3 linked regions of the Prosthecomicrobium sp. N25 genome follow. The protein of the gene in region 1 interacts with the protein of each later gene in a pairwise test. Links are inferred from orthologs where the notes say so. Each region holds a gene or a part of one and is shown on either strand. Other genes may lie near its edges.

Evidence for each region.
Region 2: the proteins of rho (region 1) and nusG interact in binary tests that used the Escherichia coli proteins (3 or more experiments, as listed by UniProt). The link is inferred for Prosthecomicrobium sp. N25 from one-to-one orthologs.
Region 3: the proteins of rho (region 1) and hfq interact in binary tests that used the Escherichia coli proteins (3 or more experiments, as listed by UniProt). The link is inferred for Prosthecomicrobium sp. N25 from one-to-one orthologs.

What each region holds. Positions count from the first base shown.
Region 1 is NZ_JBBCAT010000002.1:174,847-180,725, reverse strand. The notes cover bases 1,836-4,813. They hold rho (transcription termination factor Rho), read right to left. Parts: upstream 3,969-4,813; coding sequence 2,703-3,968; downstream 1,836-2,702. Other genes in these bases: hemJ (protoporphyrinogen oxidase HemJ), read right to left, coding at 4,263-4,802; WBG79_RS15625 (thioredoxin domain-containing protein), read left to right, coding at 1,836-2,597. In the rest of the region: tRNA uridine-5-carboxymethylaminomethyl(34) synthesis GTPase MnmE, read right to left, coding at 1-514; more of WBG79_RS15625, read left to right, coding at 543-1,835; hemE (uroporphyrinogen decarboxylase), read right to left, coding at 4,816-5,853. UniProt on the Escherichia coli protein: Facilitates transcription termination by a mechanism that involves Rho binding to the nascent RNA, activation of Rho's RNA-dependent ATPase activity, and release of the mRNA from the DNA template.
Region 2 is NZ_JBBCAT010000004.1:194,722-200,432, forward strand. The notes cover bases 1,450-4,259. They hold nusG (transcription termination/antitermination protein NusG), read left to right. Parts: upstream 1,450-2,494; coding sequence 2,495-3,025; downstream 3,026-4,259. Other genes in these bases: tuf (elongation factor Tu), read left to right, coding at 1,450-1,942; secE (preprotein translocase subunit SecE), read left to right, coding at 2,271-2,471; rplK (50S ribosomal protein L11), read left to right, coding at 3,471-3,917; rplA (50S ribosomal protein L1), read left to right, coding at 3,922-4,259. Outside these bases: WBG79_RS23080 (hypothetical protein), read right to left, coding at 1-33; WBG79_RS23090 (RidA family protein), read left to right, coding at 296-646; more of tuf, read left to right, coding at 752-1,449; more of rplA, read left to right, coding at 4,260-4,623; rplJ (50S ribosomal protein L10), read left to right, coding at 5,071-5,589; rplL (50S ribosomal protein L7/L12), read left to right, coding at 5,674-5,711. UniProt on the Escherichia coli protein: Part of the processive rRNA transcription and antitermination complex (rrnTAC). The complex forms an RNA-chaperone ring around the RNA exit tunnel of RNA polymerase (RNAP).
Region 3 is NZ_JBBCAT010000001.1:3,082,991-3,088,825, forward strand. What follows is about bases 2,055-4,988. They hold hfq (RNA chaperone Hfq), read right to left. Parts: upstream 3,682-4,988; coding sequence 3,427-3,681; downstream 2,055-3,426. Other genes in these bases: hflX (GTPase HflX), read right to left, coding at 2,055-3,334; WBG79_RS14040 (D-amino-acid transaminase), read right to left, coding at 3,868-4,749; ntrX (nitrogen assimilation response regulator NtrX), read right to left, coding at 4,749-4,988. Also shown: alternative ribosome rescue aminoacyl-tRNA hydrolase ArfB, read right to left, coding at 1-334; mazG (nucleoside triphosphate pyrophosphohydrolase), read left to right, coding at 446-1,273; WBG79_RS14020 (hypothetical protein), read right to left, coding at 1,283-1,492; WBG79_RS14025 (hypothetical protein), read right to left, coding at 1,619-1,816; more of hflX, read right to left, coding at 1,928-2,054; more of ntrX, read right to left, coding at 4,989-5,835. UniProt on the Escherichia coli protein: RNA chaperone that binds small regulatory RNA (sRNAs) and mRNAs to facilitate mRNA translational regulation in response to envelope stress, environmental stress and changes in metabolite concentrations.

The sequences.
Region 1 (5,879 bases):
GAGCGCCGTCCGCCTGGCGTATCGCCTGGCGCCGCTGCCACTCCGTTTCGGCCCCGATCAGGTCGGCCAGGCCCTCGATCTCGGTCAGGTCCAGACGCCCGTTCAGGAAGGCGCGCCGGCTGAAGTCCCCCGCCTCGGCAGGACGGAGCCCGTTCAGGGATCCGAGTTCCTCCAGGACGGCGGCGACCACCGCCCGTCCCCCATGCACATGCAGTTCCGCCATGTCCTCGCCGGTGAAGCTGCGCGGCCCCGGCATCCATAGAACCAGGCCCTCGTCGAGCAGGCGACCGTCCCTGGCCCGAATGCGGCGGAGCGACGCTCGGCGCGGCGGCGGCAGCCCGCCGGCCATCGTTTCGGCCACGAATCGGGCATGCGGACCGCTGATCCGGATCACGGCCACACCGGACGGCACCGGCCCGCTCGAGACCGCGAAGATCGTCTCGGCCCGGACTGCCTCCCCGTACCCCGCGGCTCCCGGGTGGGAACCGGGACCCCAAGCCCTATCTTCCTGCATTCAGGCCGAACCTCCTGGGAGAACCGTCGTGCCGCTCGCCCCCCGCAATCTCCTCGACCAAGCGCAGAGCCCCTACCTCAGGCAACACGCCGGCAATCCGGTCCACTGGCGCCCGTGGGGGCCGGAGGCGCTGGCGGAGGCGCGGGAGACCGGACGACCCATTCTCCTCTCCGTCGGCTACGCGGCATGCCACTGGTGCCACGTCATGGCGCACGAGTCCTTCGAGGATCCGGCCGTCGCCGACGTCATGAACCGGTTGTTCGTGAACATCAAGGTCGATCGCGAGGAGCGCCCCGACGTCGACCAGATCTACATGGCCGCGCTGCACGCGCTCGGGCAGCAGGGCGGCTGGCCCCTCACCATGTTCCTGACGCCGGACGGCGGTCCGGTCTGGGGCGGCACCTACTTCCCCAAGGAGGCCCGCTACGGGCGGCCCGGCTTCATCCAGGTCATGCAGGAGGTCGCCCGCGTCTTCCGCGAGGAGCCCGACAGGGTGGAGGCGAACCGGACGGCTCTCACCGCCGCCATCGAGGCGCGGGCGCGCTCGGGCGTGGCCCTCCACCGCGGCCTGCTCGACGAGGCCGGCGCCCGCCTCCTCGGCCTGATGGACCCGGTCACCGGCGGCACCCGGGGTGCGCCCAAGTTCCCGCAGGCCGCCTTGCTCGACCTCCTCTGGCGCGCCGGCCATCGGACCGGGGACTCCAAGCCGATCGACCAAGTCCTTCTGACCCTGCGCCAACTCTGCCAGGGCGGCATCTACGACCACCTCGGCGGAGGTTTCGCGCGATACGCCGTCGACGACCGGTGGCTGGTCCCCCATTTCGAAAAGATGCTCTACGACAACGCCCAGCTCGTCGACCTCCTCACCGTCGCCTGGTGTCGGACCGGGGATCCCTTGTTCCGGATCCGAATCGAAGAGACGGTCGGATGGCTCGAGCGGGAGATGCTCACCCCCGAAGGCGCCTTCGCGTCCAGCCTGGACGCCGATTCGGAAGGCGAAGAGGGCCGGTTCTACGTCTGGACGGAGGCCGAGATCGACGCGGTGCTCGGCCCGGAGGCTCCCCTGTTCAAGGCCGTCTACGACGTCACGCCCGCCGGCAACTGGGAAGGAAAGGTGATCCTCAACCGCCTCGGCGCCCTCGAACGTCGCGGGGCCGAAGAGGAGGCCCGCCTCGCCGCAGCCCACGAACTCCTGCTCCGACGCCGCGCCGACCGCATTCGCCCGGGGCTCGACGACAAGGTTCTGGCAGACTGGAACGGTCTCGCCATCGCGGCGCTGGCACGGGCCGCCGCGGTGTTGGACCGCCCCGACTGGCTTGACCTCGCCAAGCGCTGCTACGCGTTCGTCACCGGTACGATGACGCGGCAGGATCGCCTCGGCCACAGCTGGCGCGGCGGACAGCTGATCTTCCCGGGCCTTTCCAGCGACCACGCCGCTCTGACTTCCGCCTCCCTGGCGCTGTTCGCGGCGACCACCGAGCCCGCCTACCTCACCGATGCGGTCGGCTTCGCGGAAGCTCTCCATGCCCACCACTGGGACGACAGGACCGGCGGCTACTTCCTGACCGCCGACGACGCCGAGGCGTTGATCACGCGACCCAAGTCCCCCCTCGACGAGGCGACTCCGAACCCGAACGGCCTCATGGCCGAGTGCCTCGTGCGCCTGTGGATCCTGACCGGCGAGGACCGCTACCGCGAGCGGGCGGATCGTCTCCTGACGGCCTTCTCGGGGGACATCCTGGCCAACGTCTATGGCACGGCCTCGCTGCTGAATGCCCTGGACACCCGTCTCGAGCCGATCGAGGCCGTGCTGATCGCACCGGAAGCTACGGACCCCCGTGCGCTCCTGCGGGTGATCGCCGGTGCAGCGGACCGGCGCGTCGTCGCCCTGCCGCTGCGCTCGACGGCCGGTCTGCCGGCCGACCATCCGGCCCAGGGTCGCGAGGCGCTCGAGGGCCGGGCCACCGTCTATGTGTGCAGGGCCAACGCCTGTTCGCTGCCGACCACCGACCCGGACCGGCTCCAGGCTCTTCTGTCCGCCGTGCCGGTCGTGGCGCCCGACAGGGCCGCATCGCCGGGCTGAGGAGCAGGGCTCCTCTCCAAATGGACGAAACCCGGCCGGGACCGGGTTTCGTTGCATCTCCGAATCGATCAGTGTTCCACGTGAATCGCGTGGGGCCCGAGCGCCTCAGGTGTTCATGGAATCGAAGAAATCCGCGTTCGTCTTGGTCTGCCGCAGCTTGTCGAGCAAGAACTCGATCGCGTCGACAGTGCCCATCGGCGTGAGGATGCGCCGCAGCACGTAGGTCTTCTTGAGCACGTCGGAGGGCACGAGGAGCTCCTCCTTGCGGGTGCCCGACCGCGTGATGTCCATCGACGGGAAGGTGCGCTTGTCGGCCACCTTGCGGTCGAGGATGAGCTCCGAGTTGCCGGTGCCCTTGAACTCCTCGAAGATCACCTCGTCCATGCGGCTGCCCGTGTCGATCAGCGCCGTCGCGATGATGGTCAGCGAGCCGCCCTCCTCGATGTTCCGGGCCGCACCGAAGAAGCGCTTCGGCCTCTGCAGCGCATTGGCGTCCACGCCGCCCGTGAGCACCTTGCCGGAGGAGGGCACGACCGTGTTGTAGGCGCGCCCGAGTCGCGTGATGGAATCGAGCAGGATGATCACGTCGCGCCCATGCTCGACCAGCCGCTTGGCCTTCTCGATCACCATCTCGGCGACCTGCACGTGGCGGATGGCCGGCTCGTCGAAGGTCGAGGAGACGACCTCGCCCTTCACGGTGCGCTGCATGTCGGTCACTTCCTCGGGCCGCTCGTCGATGAGCAGCACGATGAGGTAACACTCCGGGTGGTTGGTCGTGATCGATCGCGCGATGTTCTGCAGGAGCACCGTCTTGCCGGTGCGCGGCGGCGCCACGATGAGGGCGCGCTGTCCCTTGCCGAGGGGTGCCACGATGTCGATCACCCGCGCCGACATGTCCTTCGAGATCGGCTCGTCGAGCTCCATCTTGAAGCGCTCGTCCGGATAGAGCGGCGTCAGGTTGTCGAAGTGGACCTTGTGACGCGCCTTGTCGGGATCCTCGAAGTTGATCGTGTTGACCTTCAGGAGCGCGAAGTAGCGCTCGCCTTCCTTCGGACTGCGGATATGCCCTTCGACCGTATCGCCGGTCCTGAGCGAGAAGCGGCGGATCTGGGAGGGCGAGACGTAGATGTCGTCCGGACCGGGCAGGTAGTTCGCATCGGGGGACCGCAGGAACCCGAACCCGTCCTGCAGCACTTCGACGACGCCCTCGCCGATGATCTCCACGTCCTGCGCCGCGAGCTGCTTCAGAATGGCGAACATCAGCTCCTGCTTGCGCATCGTGCTGGCGTTCTCCACCTCCAGCTCCTCCGCGAAGGCGAGCAGTTCGGTGGGCGATTTCGACTTGAGGTCCTGGAGTTTCAACTGCTGCATAGGCGGGGGTTCTTTCGGCAGGGCCGTCCTGAAGCGAGGCCGATCGGCGAGAGTTCCGATACGGGGGGACAGGGATCGGAACGGGACGGTGGGGAACGAGAGAAACGGAGCGCGCGCTCGGAACATCTGTTCCGGTGGCGTCGGGCCGGCGACCGATGGGTGCCGCCCGACCGTCTCTCGGGAAGTGCGAGGCGCGGGGAATTTAGTCGCGCCGGAGGATTCGAACAAGCCCCCCGCCGAAGTTTCAGTGCCCCTGCCCGGCGGGACGCGTTCACGCACCACACGAGCATCGGCTCAGAAGGGCTTGACGACCACGAGGATCACGATCCCGATCATCAGCACTGCCGGAATCTCGTTGATCATGCGCCAGTGGCGCTCGGAGACGGTGTTGCGATCCTCGGCGAACTTGCGGACGGCCGCCGAGAAGTAGCCGTGCGCGCCCGACAGCAGCAGGACCAGCAGCAGCTTGCCGTGGAACCAGCCGGACTTCAGCCAGGCACCGTTCCAGGCGATCCAGATCCCCGACACCCAGGCGAGCGTCATCGCCGGATTGACGATGATGCGCAGAAGGCGGCGCTCCATGCCCTTGAGCAACTGCGATTCGGGCGAGCCGACCGCCACGCCGCAATGGTTCACGAAGAGCCGCGGCAGATATAGCATCCCGGCCATCCAGGAGATGATGGCGATCACGTGCAGCGCCTTGACCCAGTCGTAGGCCCCGGTGGGCGCGACCCAGGCCAGGGCACCGAAGAGCGCCACGGTGATGACCAGCGCCACCATGGCCCTGAGCCCCGGATTGGCCTTGCCGGCCGTCGTCTCGTCCCGAACGGTCATGGCAGGCCGCCCCTCAGCGCCGCGCCGCGCGGACGCGCTCGACGAGCCGTCCGACCGTCTCCGGATCGGCGTCCGGCGTGATTCCGTGCCCGAGGTTGAAGATCAGCCGTCCCTGTCCGAGCTCGGCGAGGATCCGGTCGATGCCCTCCTCCATCGGCCGACCGCCGAGGATCACGCGGAGCGGGTCGAGGTTGCCCTGCACCGCCGTCCGGGGCTGGAGGCGATCCCGTGCGTACGAGAGGGGGACCGTCCAGTCGAGCCCGACCGCGTCCACGCCCGTGCGGCTCACGTAGTCCTCCAGCATGGCCCCGGCCCCCTTCGGGAAGCCGATCACCCGCGCCTCGGGCTTGAGGGCCCTGAGCCCCTCAACGATCCGCCGGTTCGGCTCGACCACCCAGCGGCCGAACTCCAGATCGTCCAGCACGCCCGCCCAGCTGTCGAAGATCTGTACCGCGTCCGCGCCGGCCTCGATCTGCCGGGCCAGGTAGCGCACCGAAGCCTCCACCAGGAGATCCATCAGCCGTTGGAAGCCCTCAGGATCGCTCAGCGCGGCCCGCCGGGCGGGTCCCTGGTCGGGCGTGCCCCGTCCCGCGATCATGTAGGTGGCGACCGTCCACGGGGCCCCGCAGAAGCCGAGAAGCGTGGTCTCGGCCGGCAGCTTCGCCCGGATGGACGCGACCGCCTCGAAAACCGGCGCCAGGTGCGCGTCGATGCGGGAAGGATCCAGCCGTCCCACCTCGTCGAGCCGGATCGGATCGAGAAGCGGTCCCTCGCCTTCGGCGAAGCGCACCGGCTGCCCGAGCGCATCCGGCATCACCAGGATGTCGGAGAACAGGATGGCCGCATCGAAGCCGTAGCGCCGGATCGGCTGCAGGGTGACCTCGGTCGCCAGCCGCGGGTTGTAGCAGAGGTCCAGGAACCCGCCCGCCTCCGCCCGCGTTGCCCTGTACTCCGGCAGATAGCGGCCCGCCTGCCGCATGATCCAGATCGGCGGCGGGAAGACGCTCTCCCCCTCGATCACCGCCAGGAGCTTCCGGCCTTCCCTCGCCATCGGGCACGTCCCTCGTCCCTTCTCGT
Region 2 (5,711 bases), on another replicon or contig:
TCGCGGACTGAAATCTTCTGGATCGAGAGGCATTGAGACCCTCGTCTGGCGTGGAGCCACGAGACGGTCGCCCTGCGCGGGCTTCGAAGGGCCGAGCCTCCGAGACACCGCCACGGCCCCGTTGCCAAACCGGCCGGGGTCCATTATCTCCGGGCGTCGCGGCGGGTATAGCTCAATGGTAGAGCAGCAGCCTTCCAAGCTGAATACGCGGGTTCGATTCCCGCTACCCGCTCCAACGTCCCTGCCCGGCGGACGACGGCCGGTCCGGCCTCCCGCCCACCACTCCGGAGCGAAGATGTCCATCACCCGAATCGGCGCCGGCAAGCGCATGAGCAAGGCCGTTATCCACGGCGGTAAGGTCTACTGCGCGGGCTACACGGCCGACCAGACGGCCGGCAAGTCGGTGAAGGAACAGACGGCCGAGATCCTGGCGCAGATCGATTCCGTGCTGGCCGAGGCCGGGACGGACAAGACCCGGATCCTCAAGGCCAACATCTGGCTCACCGATATCGCCACCTTCGCGGAGATGAACGAGGTGTGGGACGCCTGGGTCGTCGCCGGGCAGACGCCGGCGCGCGCGACGGTCGAATCGAAGCTCGCGGCCCCTGGCCTCGACGTGGAGATCATGGTCGAGGCGGCGCTCTGAACGCGCTTGCGCGGCCTCCTGAATTCCCATAAATAGCCGCCGCATCGTCGGCGGCGCGGCTTCGTCTTCGCAAGCCACACCCCTGTAGCGACCGGGAACCTTTCCATGGCCAAAGAGAAATTCAACCGCGACAAGCCGCACTGCAACATCGGCACGATCGGTCACGTCGACCACGGCAAGACGTCGCTGACGGCGGCGATCACGAAGGTGCTGGCGGAGACGGGCGGGGCGACGTTCAAGGCGTACGACCAGATCGACGCGGCGCCGGAAGAGAAGGCGCGCGGCATCACGATCAACACGGCGCATGTCGAGTACCAGACGCAGAACCGGCACTACGCGCATGTGGACTGCCCCGGTCACGCCGACTACGTGAAGAACATGATCACGGGCGCGGCGCAGATGGACGGCGCGATCCTGGTCGTGTCGGCGGCGGACGGCCCGATGCCGCAGACGCGCGAGCACATCCTGCTCGCCCGCCAGGTCGGCGTTCCGGCGATCGTGGTGTTCCTGAACAAGTGCGACATGGTCGACGATCCGGAGCTTCTGGAGCTCGTCGAGCTCGAGGTCCGCGAGCTCCTGTCGTCCTACCAGTTCCCGGGCGACGACATCCCGATCATCAAGGGCTCGGCGACCGAGGCCTTGAACAACGGCGACGCGAAGCTCGGCCATGACGCGATCCTGGAGCTGATGCGGGCGGTGGACGAGTACATCCCGCAGCCGGAGCGTCCGATCGACCAGCCGTTCCTGATGCCGGTCGAGGACGTGTTCACGATCTCGGGCCGCGGCACGGTGGTGACCGGCCGCGTCGAGCGCGGCATCGTGAAGGTCGGCGAGGAAGTCGAGATCGTCGGCATCCGTCCGACGCGCAAGACGACGGTGACGGGCGTCGAGATGTTCCGCAAGCTGCTCGACCAGGGGCAGGCGGGCGACAACATCGGGGCGCTGCTGCGCGGCATCGAGCGCAAGGACGTGGAGCGCGGCCAGGTGCTGTGCAAGCCGGGCTCGGTGACGCCGCACACGAAGTTCGAGGCCGAGGCCTACATCCTGACGAAGGAGGAGGGCGGCCGTCATACGCCGTTCTTCGCCAACTACCGTCCGCAGTTCTACTTCCGGACGACGGACGTGACCGGCATCGTGCAGCTCCCCGAGGGCACCGAGATGGTCATGCCGGGCGACAACGTGAAGCTCGTCGTCGAGCTGATCGTGCCGATCGCCATGGAGGAGAAGCTCCGCTTCGCCATCCGTGAAGGCGGCCGCACGGTGGGCGCCGGCGTCGTCGCCAAGATCCTTGCCTGATCACGGCTAAGGGGTGGCGTGCCGCCCCACAGCGTCCGATCGAATCCTCCGGCGGCGTCTTTCCCGGAAGCCGCCGGAGTGCTAAAGCCGAAGGCGTCGCGCCACGGCGAAGTCGACTGAGCCCAAAGGGGTATAGCTCAGTTGGTAGAGCATCGGTCTCCAAAACCGAGGGTCGGGGGTTCGAGTCCCTCTGCCCCTGCCAGTCGATTTCCCGATGTGTTCCGAATCCCTCTTGTGGTCGGACGCGCGAGGCATTAGGTAGACGGTTCCTTATTGCCGGGCGTGTGGAGGCGAGCCCCTCTGCGCGCCCGCCTGTCGTGAGCGGCGGATGGCGACGAAGACCAATCCCTTCATGTTTCTGCAGCAGGTCCGCGACGAGGTCGCCAAGGTATCTTGGCCGACCCGCAACGAGACCGCCATCACGACCGTCATGGTCTTCGTGATGGCGACCATCGCGGCCATCTTCTTCCTTCTCGCGGACCAGGTCATGGGATGGGGCATCGGCCTCATCCTCGGCTTCGCCCGCTGACCGGCGACGGATCCAAAAAAGACATGGCCAAGCGCTGGTACATCGTGCACGCCTATTCGAACTTCGAGAACAAGGTCGCGGAGTCCATCCGCGAGCGCGCGGGCCAGCAGGGCCTGACGCACCTGTTCGAGCAGATCCTCGTGCCGACCGAGAAGGTGGTCGAGGTGCGCCGGGGCCGGAAGGTGGATGCGGAGCGGAAGTTCTTCCCGGGCTATGTCCTCGTCAAGATGGACCTGACCGACCAGGCCTTCCACCTCATCAAGAACACCCCCAAGGTGACCGGGTTCCTGGGCTCCGACAACAAGCCGATGCCGATCACGGAAGCCGAGGCCATGCGCATCCTGCAGCAGGTGCAGGAGGGCGTGGAGCGTCCGAAGCCGTCGATCACCTTCGAGATCGGCGAGCAGGTGCGCGTGTCGGATGGGCCCTTCGCGTCCTTCAACGGGACCGTCGAGGAGGTCGACGAGGAGCGGGCCCGACTCAAGGTGGCGGTCTCGATCTTCGGCCGCGCGACGCCGGTCGACCTGGAATACGGACAGGTCGAGAAGGTCTGAGGGCTCCGGCCCCGCGGCGCCGCACGGGCCGTGCCATGACGAATTCGGGACGAGGCCGGGCCGTCGCCCTCGCGAGAGGGGACGATCGGGCGCCGCCCCGGGAGCGGGCTGAAAGGTTCGCTCCGCCGGAGCGGTCCGAAAGGCTCGTTCCGCAGAGACCCGCGGAAGCTGGCCCGCGGTTCTCACCCGATCCGGGGTCCGGTTCGTCCGGGCCGCGGGCCGGTCCGGAACGGAACGGCGCCACGGGCGCCCGACCGGATCCGGGCAGCAGGCGCTTCGCCGCCCTTCCTCGGGAGGGCGGCCAGGACGCCGACCCGCGGGGCTCTCGGGCTCCCGGGAGGCGGGGGGTACGACCGATCGTCGCCGGATCGGGAGGCCTGACCGCCGCTCCGACGCCGCCGCCCGACGAGGGACCGGCGGCGACCCCACAGTGGAGAGAGGGACTATGGCGAAGAAGGTCCAGGGCTACATCAAGCTCCAGGTGCCGGCGGGTGCTGCGAACCCGTCGCCGCCGATCGGCCCCGCGCTCGGCCAGCGCGGCCTGAACATCATGATGTTCTGCAAGGAATTCAACGCGAAGACGCAGGAGATCGAGAAGGGCACGCCGTGCCCGGTGCAGATCACCTACTTCACCGACAAGAGCTTCACCTTCGAGATCAAGACTCCGCCGACCGCGTTCTTCATCAAGCGCGCGGCGAAGCTCGACACGAAGAAGAAGCCGGGCACCGGGTCGAAGACCCCGGGCCGCTCCTTCGTCGGCCAGATCACCAAGGCCCAGGTCAAGGAGATCGCCGAGAAGAAGATGAAGGACATGAACGCGACCGACGTCGAGGCGGCCATGCGCATGGTCGAAGGCTCGGCGCAGGCCATGGGCGTCCGAGTGGTGGAGTGAGACGATGAGCAAGCTTCCGAAGCGTACCGCCAAGGCCCGCGAGGGCATTTCGCGCACCAAGCTCTATCGGCTCGAAGACGCCGTGAAGCTCGTCAAGGAGCGCGCCTCTGCGAAGTTCGACGAGACCGTCGAGATCGCCATGAACCTCGGCGTCGACCCGCGCCACGCCGACCAGATGGTCCGCGGCGTCTGCAACCTGCCGAACGGCACGGGCCGGTCGGTCCGGGTTGCGGTCTTCGCCCGCGGCGCCAAGGCCGACGAGGCCCGCGCGGCCGGTGCCGACGTGGTCGGCGCGGAGGACCTGGTGGAGCGGATCAACGGCGGGACGATCGATTTCGACCGCTGCATCGCCACCCCGGACCTGATGCCGCTCGTCGGCCGCCTCGGCAAGGTGCTCGGCCCGCGCGGCCTGATGCCGAACCCGAAGGTCGGCACGGTGACGATGGACGTCACCAAGGCGGTCGGCGACGCCAAGGGCGGCGCGGTCGAGTTCCGCGCCGAGAAGGCGGGCATCGTCCATGCGGGCGTCGGCAAGGCCTCCTTCACGGAGGGCGCGCTGCTCGAGAACATCCGCGCCTTCGCGGAGGCGGTGAACAGGGCCAAGCCGACCGGCGCCAAGGGGACCTACCTGCAGCGCGTGTCGATCTCCTCGACCATGGGCCCGGGCGTCAAGATCGACCCCGGCAGCCTGTCGGCGCAGGCCTGACGAAGACATCCGACCGGGGCGCGCGGCATGCGCATCCAGGCCGGCCGGAACGGCGGGGGCATCGCCCGCGCGGGGTCCGGCAAGCGTTTCCGGCGAGCCCTCGGGTTCGTCGGGAGAGTGGGGCCCGCCCGGGGACCGGAGGCGCAAGCCGCCGGGTCTCGCGTGGGCTCGACCTGTCCGAGACTGCAGGTGCCGGGCGACCGGCCTAAGTCCACTTCGATCGGGTGCGATCCGACGGAGCCTGCATGAGACGGGGAAGAGCGGATTCCCGGAGGCGCGCGCGCTTCCGGCATATCGGTTCGGACCGTTGGTCCTCGGGTCCCGCGAAGGCGACCCGGGGGGACAGGAAGTAAGCGGAGGTTCCGCGCCGGCCTCGAGCCGGGGAGGGGCGTCCACCTTGCAACCCGTCCCCGGGGACCTCTCGGGGGCATACGTAACGAGGCAGTCGTGGATAGAGCGGCAAAGCGCGAACTCGTCTCGACCCTTAACGTCCAGTTCAAGGCAACTGGGTCGTTGGTCGTGGCGAGCTATCAGGGACTGACGGTGGCCGAGATGAACGCCCTGCGCGGGCGCATGCGGGCCGCCGGAGGAACCGTGAAGGTCGCGAAGAACCGCCTCGCCAAGCTGGCTCTTCAAGGCACAGAACTCGAGCCGGTCGCCGGACTCTTCAAGGGTCCGACGGTCATCGTGTCCGCGACCGATCCGGTCGCGGCCCCGAAGGTGGCGACCGAGTTCGCCAAGGCCAACGACAAGTTCGTCATCCTCGGTGGCGGCATGGGCAAGACGGCGCTGAACCCCGACGGGGTCAAGGCGCTGGCTTCGCTGCCGTCTCTGGACGAACTGAGGGCGAAGCTCGCGGGCATGATCAACCAGCCCGCCGCCAAGCTCGCGTCGGTCATCGCCGCGCCGGGCGGGGCACTCGCCCGCGTCATCAAGGCGAACGCCGAGAAGGACCAGGCCGCGTGAGGCCAATCGAAGCGCGAGCCGGACGGAGCGTCCGGCCCGACCCGAAATCGCAAGTTCGAACCGATAGACCGAAGGAACACTACAATGGCTGATCTGTCGAAGATCGTTGACGACCTCTCGTC
Region 3 (5,835 bases), on another replicon or contig:
GGGGCGGCGGCGGCGGCTCGGCGGCCTCGCGGACGAGGGCGACCAGCCGTTCGCGCGCGTCCTCGCGGTTGCGCTCCTGCAGGCGGAACCGGTCGGCGCGGATGACGAGCACGCCCTCCTGGGTGAGGCGCCGGCCCGCGAGGCGGGCGAGTCGGGTGCGCACCGGCTCGGGCAGGTTGGGCGAGTTGGCGACGTCGAATCGGAGCTCGACGGCGGTCGAGACCTTGTTGACGTTCTGCCCGCCCGGCCCGGAAGCGCGCATGAAGCTCTCCTCGAGCTCGCGCTCGTCGATGGCGATCAGCGGCGTGACTTCGATCCAGCGTCCGTCCGGCATGCGTCTCCTCGTGCGGCCGCTCGCGCCGACGCCGGCATGATGGCCCGAAGCCCGGGCCGATGATAGCCTCCCGGCCCGCCCCCACCCGGCCTGACAGCCCCTGGAGACTCGATGACCCCGTCCCGCGACATCGCCCGCCTGATCGAGATCATGGCCGCCCTGCGCGACCCGGCGACGGGCTGCCCCTGGGACGTGGAGCAGGACTTCCGCTCCATCGCGCCCTACACGATCGAGGAGGCCTACGAGGTCGCCGACGCGATCGAGCGGGACGACCCCGTCGATCTCTGCGAGGAACTGGGCGACCTGTTGCTGCAGGTGGTCTACCACGCCCGCATGGCCGAGGAGGCCGGCCTCTTCGCGTTCGGCGACGTGGTGGAGGCGATCACCCGCAAGATGATCCGGCGCCATCCGCACGTGTTCGGCGACGCCGAGGCGCGCTCGGCGCGCAGCGCCAAGGGACAGTGGGAGCGCATCAAGGCGGAGGAGAAGGCCGAGCGGGCCGCGTCGAAGGCCGCCCACGGCCTGCCCGCGCCGCCCGCCGGGCTGCTCGCCCAGGTGCCGACCGCGTTGCCGGCCCTCGAGCGCGCCGTCCGCCTGCAGGCGAAGGCCGGCACCGTCGGCTTCGACTGGAACGACCCCAAGGCCGTGCTCGCCAAGATCCGCGAGGAGCTCGACGAGATCGAGGCCGAGATCGACCGCGCGCCGCCCGATCCCGAAGCCCGGCGGGACGAACTCGGCGACGTGCTCTTCGCGGTCGCCAACCTGGCGCGCCACCTGGCGCTCGACCCGGAAGGAGCGCTCCGGCAGGCGAACGAGAAATTCCGCCGCCGCTTCGCCCATATCGAGCGCCGCCTCGCCGAGACGGGGCGCGCGCCCGCGCAAGCGAGTCTCGAGGAAATGGAGACGATCTGGCAGGAGGCGAAGACGGCCGCGCGGTGAGGCCCGCGGTCAGGCGGTCCCGCCCTGGATGCGGCGGGCGACCATCACCGACAGGGGCAGCGCCCCCAGGTAGCCGAGGATGCCCGCCGCCGGCACGGCCTTCATGGCCGCCCCTTCGAGACCGGGGGTGACGAGAACGGCGGTGACGGCCATTCCGGCGAGCGTCGTGCCGAGCATGATCCAGACGAGGATCGCGACCTTGAAGATGGCTCTGTCCATCCTCCGCGCCCGGCGAAAGGCCGGAGCGCGTCGGTACCCCTCGAACCGATCGAGCGGAGCCTCGTCCGCTGCCGAAGGGGAAGCCTTGATGGAGATCCAGCTGGTTCGGTTTATTTCACCTGATGCCTATGTTTGCGGCCGCCCAACCCACCGGGCCAGCGCGACGGCGAGCGGGAAGCCGATCAGGTAGGCGACGAAGGTGGCCGACCGGATGGCCTCCTGGTCGATGCGGTCGAGCGCGGGCGTGATCATGATCGCTGCGACGGACAGCCCGGCCATGGCGGTCCCGAGCAAGAGCCAAAGAATAATCGTGAAACGCGGCATCGGTACGATCCAGTGTTGAAGGGTGGGAAACCGCCCGTTCAAACGAACGTATATTCATTTATCTCTATCAATTGCATACAACATAATACTTACTCTCAAGTTCCGTCCATTTCAAGACTTTTTCCTCCCGCCCCGGCGATCGCCGGCAACCAGAAATCGGCCCGCCCGCCTGCGAAAAAGCGCGAGGTTCTTTTCGGGCACACGCGCGGTCAGCGCGACCCCCGCCTCTCCGTCCGTGCGGTCGAGCACCTCGGCCGAGCGGTAGAGCCAGGCGAGCAGCGCCCCGTCGGCGGGCGGCACGAGCAGCTGGAAAACGGCCCGGTCGCGATTGAGGCGCTTTTCGATGACGTCCAGAAGACGGTCGACGCCCTCGCCGGTGACGGCCGAGAGCGGCAGGCGCACCGGTCCGTCGCCCGCTTCCGCAGGCGTGTCCGCCAGCAGCCGCGCCCGGTGGTCGGGGTCCAGCAGGTCGATCTTGTTCAAGACCTCGATCATCCTCTGCGGGTCCCTCGGGTCCAGCCCGAGCACGCGGAGCACGTCCTCCACGTCGCGGGCCTGTGCCAGAGTGTCCTCGTGCGCGACGTCCCGTACATGCACGATCAGGTCAGCCTCGATCACTTCTTCGAGGGTCGCCCGGAACGCCGCCACCAGGTGCGTCGGCAGATCGGAGACGAAGCCGACCGTGTCCGACAGGATGATCTCGCCGCCGTGCGGCAGCCGAACGCGCCGAAGCGTGGGGTCGAGCGTGGCGAAGAGCAGGTTCTGGGCGAAGACGTCGCTGGCGGTCAGCCGGTTGAACAGGGTCGACTTGCCGGCATTCGTATAGCCGACGAGCGCAATAACCGGATGCGGCACCTTCTTGCGCGTCTTCCGGTGCAGCGCGCGCGTGCGGCTGACCGACTCCAGCTCCGTCTCGAGCTTGGCGATCCGTTCGGTGATGATCCGGCGGTCCGCCTCGATCTGGGTCTCGCCGGGCCCGCCCAGGAAGCCGAAGCCGCCGCGCTGGCGCTCGAGATGGGTCCAGGAGCGGACGAGGCGGCTCTTCTGGTAGTTGAGGTGGGCGAGTTCCACCTGCAGCCGGCCCTCGCGCGTCCGCGCCCGGGCCCCGAAGATCTCCAGAATCAGGCCCGTGCGGTCGAGCACCTTCGCGTTCCAGGCGCGTTCCAGGTTGCGTTGCTGGATCGGCGAGAGCGGATGGTCGACGACGACGAGCTTCGCCTCGTGCCCCTCGACCGCGGCCTTGATCTCCTCGACCTTGCCCTGCCCGAGGAGCGTCGCCGGCCGCAAGGCGGACAGACGCACCACGGGACTCTCGACCACGTCGAGGTCGATCGCCGCCGCTAGTCCCACCGCCTCCTGGCGTCGGGCCTCCGATGACCGCCGCGACCGCGACGTTTCGCCGCTCTCCGCGTCCCGCGCCTCGCGCTGATCCGTCCGGATCGGAACGACAACGATGGTCCGGGTTCGCGCCGCCGTCCGATCGACGCTCTTGCGCGCCGGCCGAGGGCTCGGCGGCACGCTTTCACCGTCGACAGGACCGTTTTTCGACGCGTCGCCGCCGCCCGCCCCTTGTCCGGAGCGACCGGTGCCCTTCCCTGATCCTCTCGACGTCAATCGCTCACCCGGTTTCCGGACTCGTCGGGTTCGAACAGCTGCAGGGGCGCCCCGGGCATCACCGTGGAGATCGCGTGCTTGTAGACGAGCTGGGAATGCCCGTCGCGCCGGAGCAGAACACAGAAGTTATCGAACCATGTGACGACACCCTGGAGTTTAACGCCGTTCACGAGGAAGATCGTGACGGGTGTCTTGTTCTTCCTCACATAGTTGAGGAACGTATCCTGGAGGTTCTGTGCGCGGTCCGCCATCTTTTTTTCGACCTTATATTCTGATGTATTCGTGGTCGCGAATGTAATTTACCGTCGCATCGAGCCGGCCTAGCCTTGAACGGCTGCCCAGATCGGGTTGCACGCTTTTCATATTAAGGGCAGGAAGCGCCATTCGTCCAGAACAAGTCGGACCGCAAGGTTTTTCGCGCCCGCGCGGTAAGGCATTCAGGCGCCGACGCTTTCGCGCCCGCTCCCGATCTCGGCGTGATCGTGGAAGATCTGCCGCAGGCGCGCGGCGACGGATCCGGGCGCTCCGTTGGCGACCGGCGCGCCGTCGATCCTGACGACCGGCATGACGATCTGGGTGGCCGCGGTCACGAAGGCCTCCCGCGCCGACAGCGCCTCCTCCACCGTGAACGGCCGCTCCTCGACCCGCAGCCCCTCCGCCGCCGCCGCGGCGAGCACGACGGTGCGCGTCACCCCGCGCAGGATCCGGCTGTCCGCCTGCCGCGTGACCAGGGCCCCGTCGGCCGTGACAATCCAGGCGTTGGTGGACCCGCCCTCGGTGACGAACCCGTCCTGGTCGACGAACCAGGCCTCCCGGGCCCCCGCCTCGCGCGCCTTCTGCTTGGCCAGCACGTTCGGGAGCAGTCCGATCGACTTGATGTCCGCCCGCGCCCAGCGGATCTCCGGCACGGTGACGACCGCGATGCCCTCCTCGGCAAGCTGCGCGCCCCGTGCCCGATCGAGCGACTTCGCCGTCACCACCAGCGCCGGCTTTACCGCCGGGACGGGGAAGAAGTGGTCGCGCCGCGCCACCCCCCGCGTCACCTGGGCGTACACGATCCCGTCGGTCACGCGGTTGCGCCGCACCACCTCGCGCAGCACCGTCCCGAGCGCTTTGCGCGACATCGGCATGGCGATCGCCAGTTCGCGCAGGGACCGCTCCAGCCGGTCGAGATGCAGCCGCTCGTCCACGAGCCGCCCGCCTCTGACCTCGCAGACCTCGTAGACGCCGTCGGCGAACTGGTAGCCACGGTCCTCGATGTGCACGCTGGCGTCGCGGTGCGGCACGTAGCGGCCGTTCACGTAGGCGATGCGGCTCATCAGTTGACCCCGAGCGATTTGAGCTTGCGGTGGAGCGCGGAGCGCTCCATGCCGACGAATTCGGCGGTGCGCGAGATGTTGCCGCCGAAGCGGTTGATCTGCGCCACGAGATACTCGCGCTCGAAGATCTCGCGGGCGTCGCGTAGCGGCAGCGACATCAGGTGCTCGCCGCCGGTGGAGTTCGGCAGCGCGGGCAGCATGGCGCCGATCTCGGAGGGCAGGAGGTCCGCCGTGATGACGGCCTCCGCGTCGCCGCGGGTCAGGATCAGCAGGCGCTCCACGTTGTTGCGGAGCTGCCGGATGTTGCCCGGCCAGTCGTGGGCCTGCAGGACCGCCATGGCGTCCTCGCCGATCCGCCGGACCGGCAGCCCGGAAGCGCGCGAGATATGCTCCATGAAGTGGGTCACCAGGGCCGGGATGTCGTCGCGCCGCTCGGCGAGCGCCGGGACGCGCAGCGGCACGACGGCGAGCCTGTGGAAGAGATCCTCGCGGAAGTGACCCTCCTGGATCTCCCGCGGCAGGTCGCGGGCGGTGGAGGAGAGGATCCGGACGTCGACCTGCACCTTGGTGGAGCCGCCCACCCGCGAGAAGGACTGTTCGACGAGCACCCGCAGGATCTTGTTCTGCGTCTCGCGCGGCATGTCCGCCACCTCGTCGAGGTAGAGGGTCCCGCCATGGGCCTCCTCGAGCGCCCCGACCTTGCGGCCCCTGCCCTCGCTCGGCTCGGTCCCGAACAGCTCGATTTCCATCCGCTCCGGCGTGATCGTGGCGGCGTTCACGGCCACGAAGGGACCGGCGGCGCGCAGCGAATTCTGGTGGATGAGGCGGGCGACCAGTTCCTTGCCGGCGCCCGACGGGCCGGAGATCATGATGCGGCTGTTGGTGGGGCCGACCCGCTCGATCTGCTGGCGGAGCTGGTTCATGATCGTCGAGCCGCCGACGAGCGCGGAGGTCTCGCCGGAACGGGCCCGGAGCTCCTTGTTCTCCCGGCGCAGCTTGGAGGCCTCGAGGGCGCGCTCGGCGACGAGCACCAGCCGGTCCGCCTTGAACGGCTTCTCGATGTAGTCGTAGGCCCCGCGCTTGATG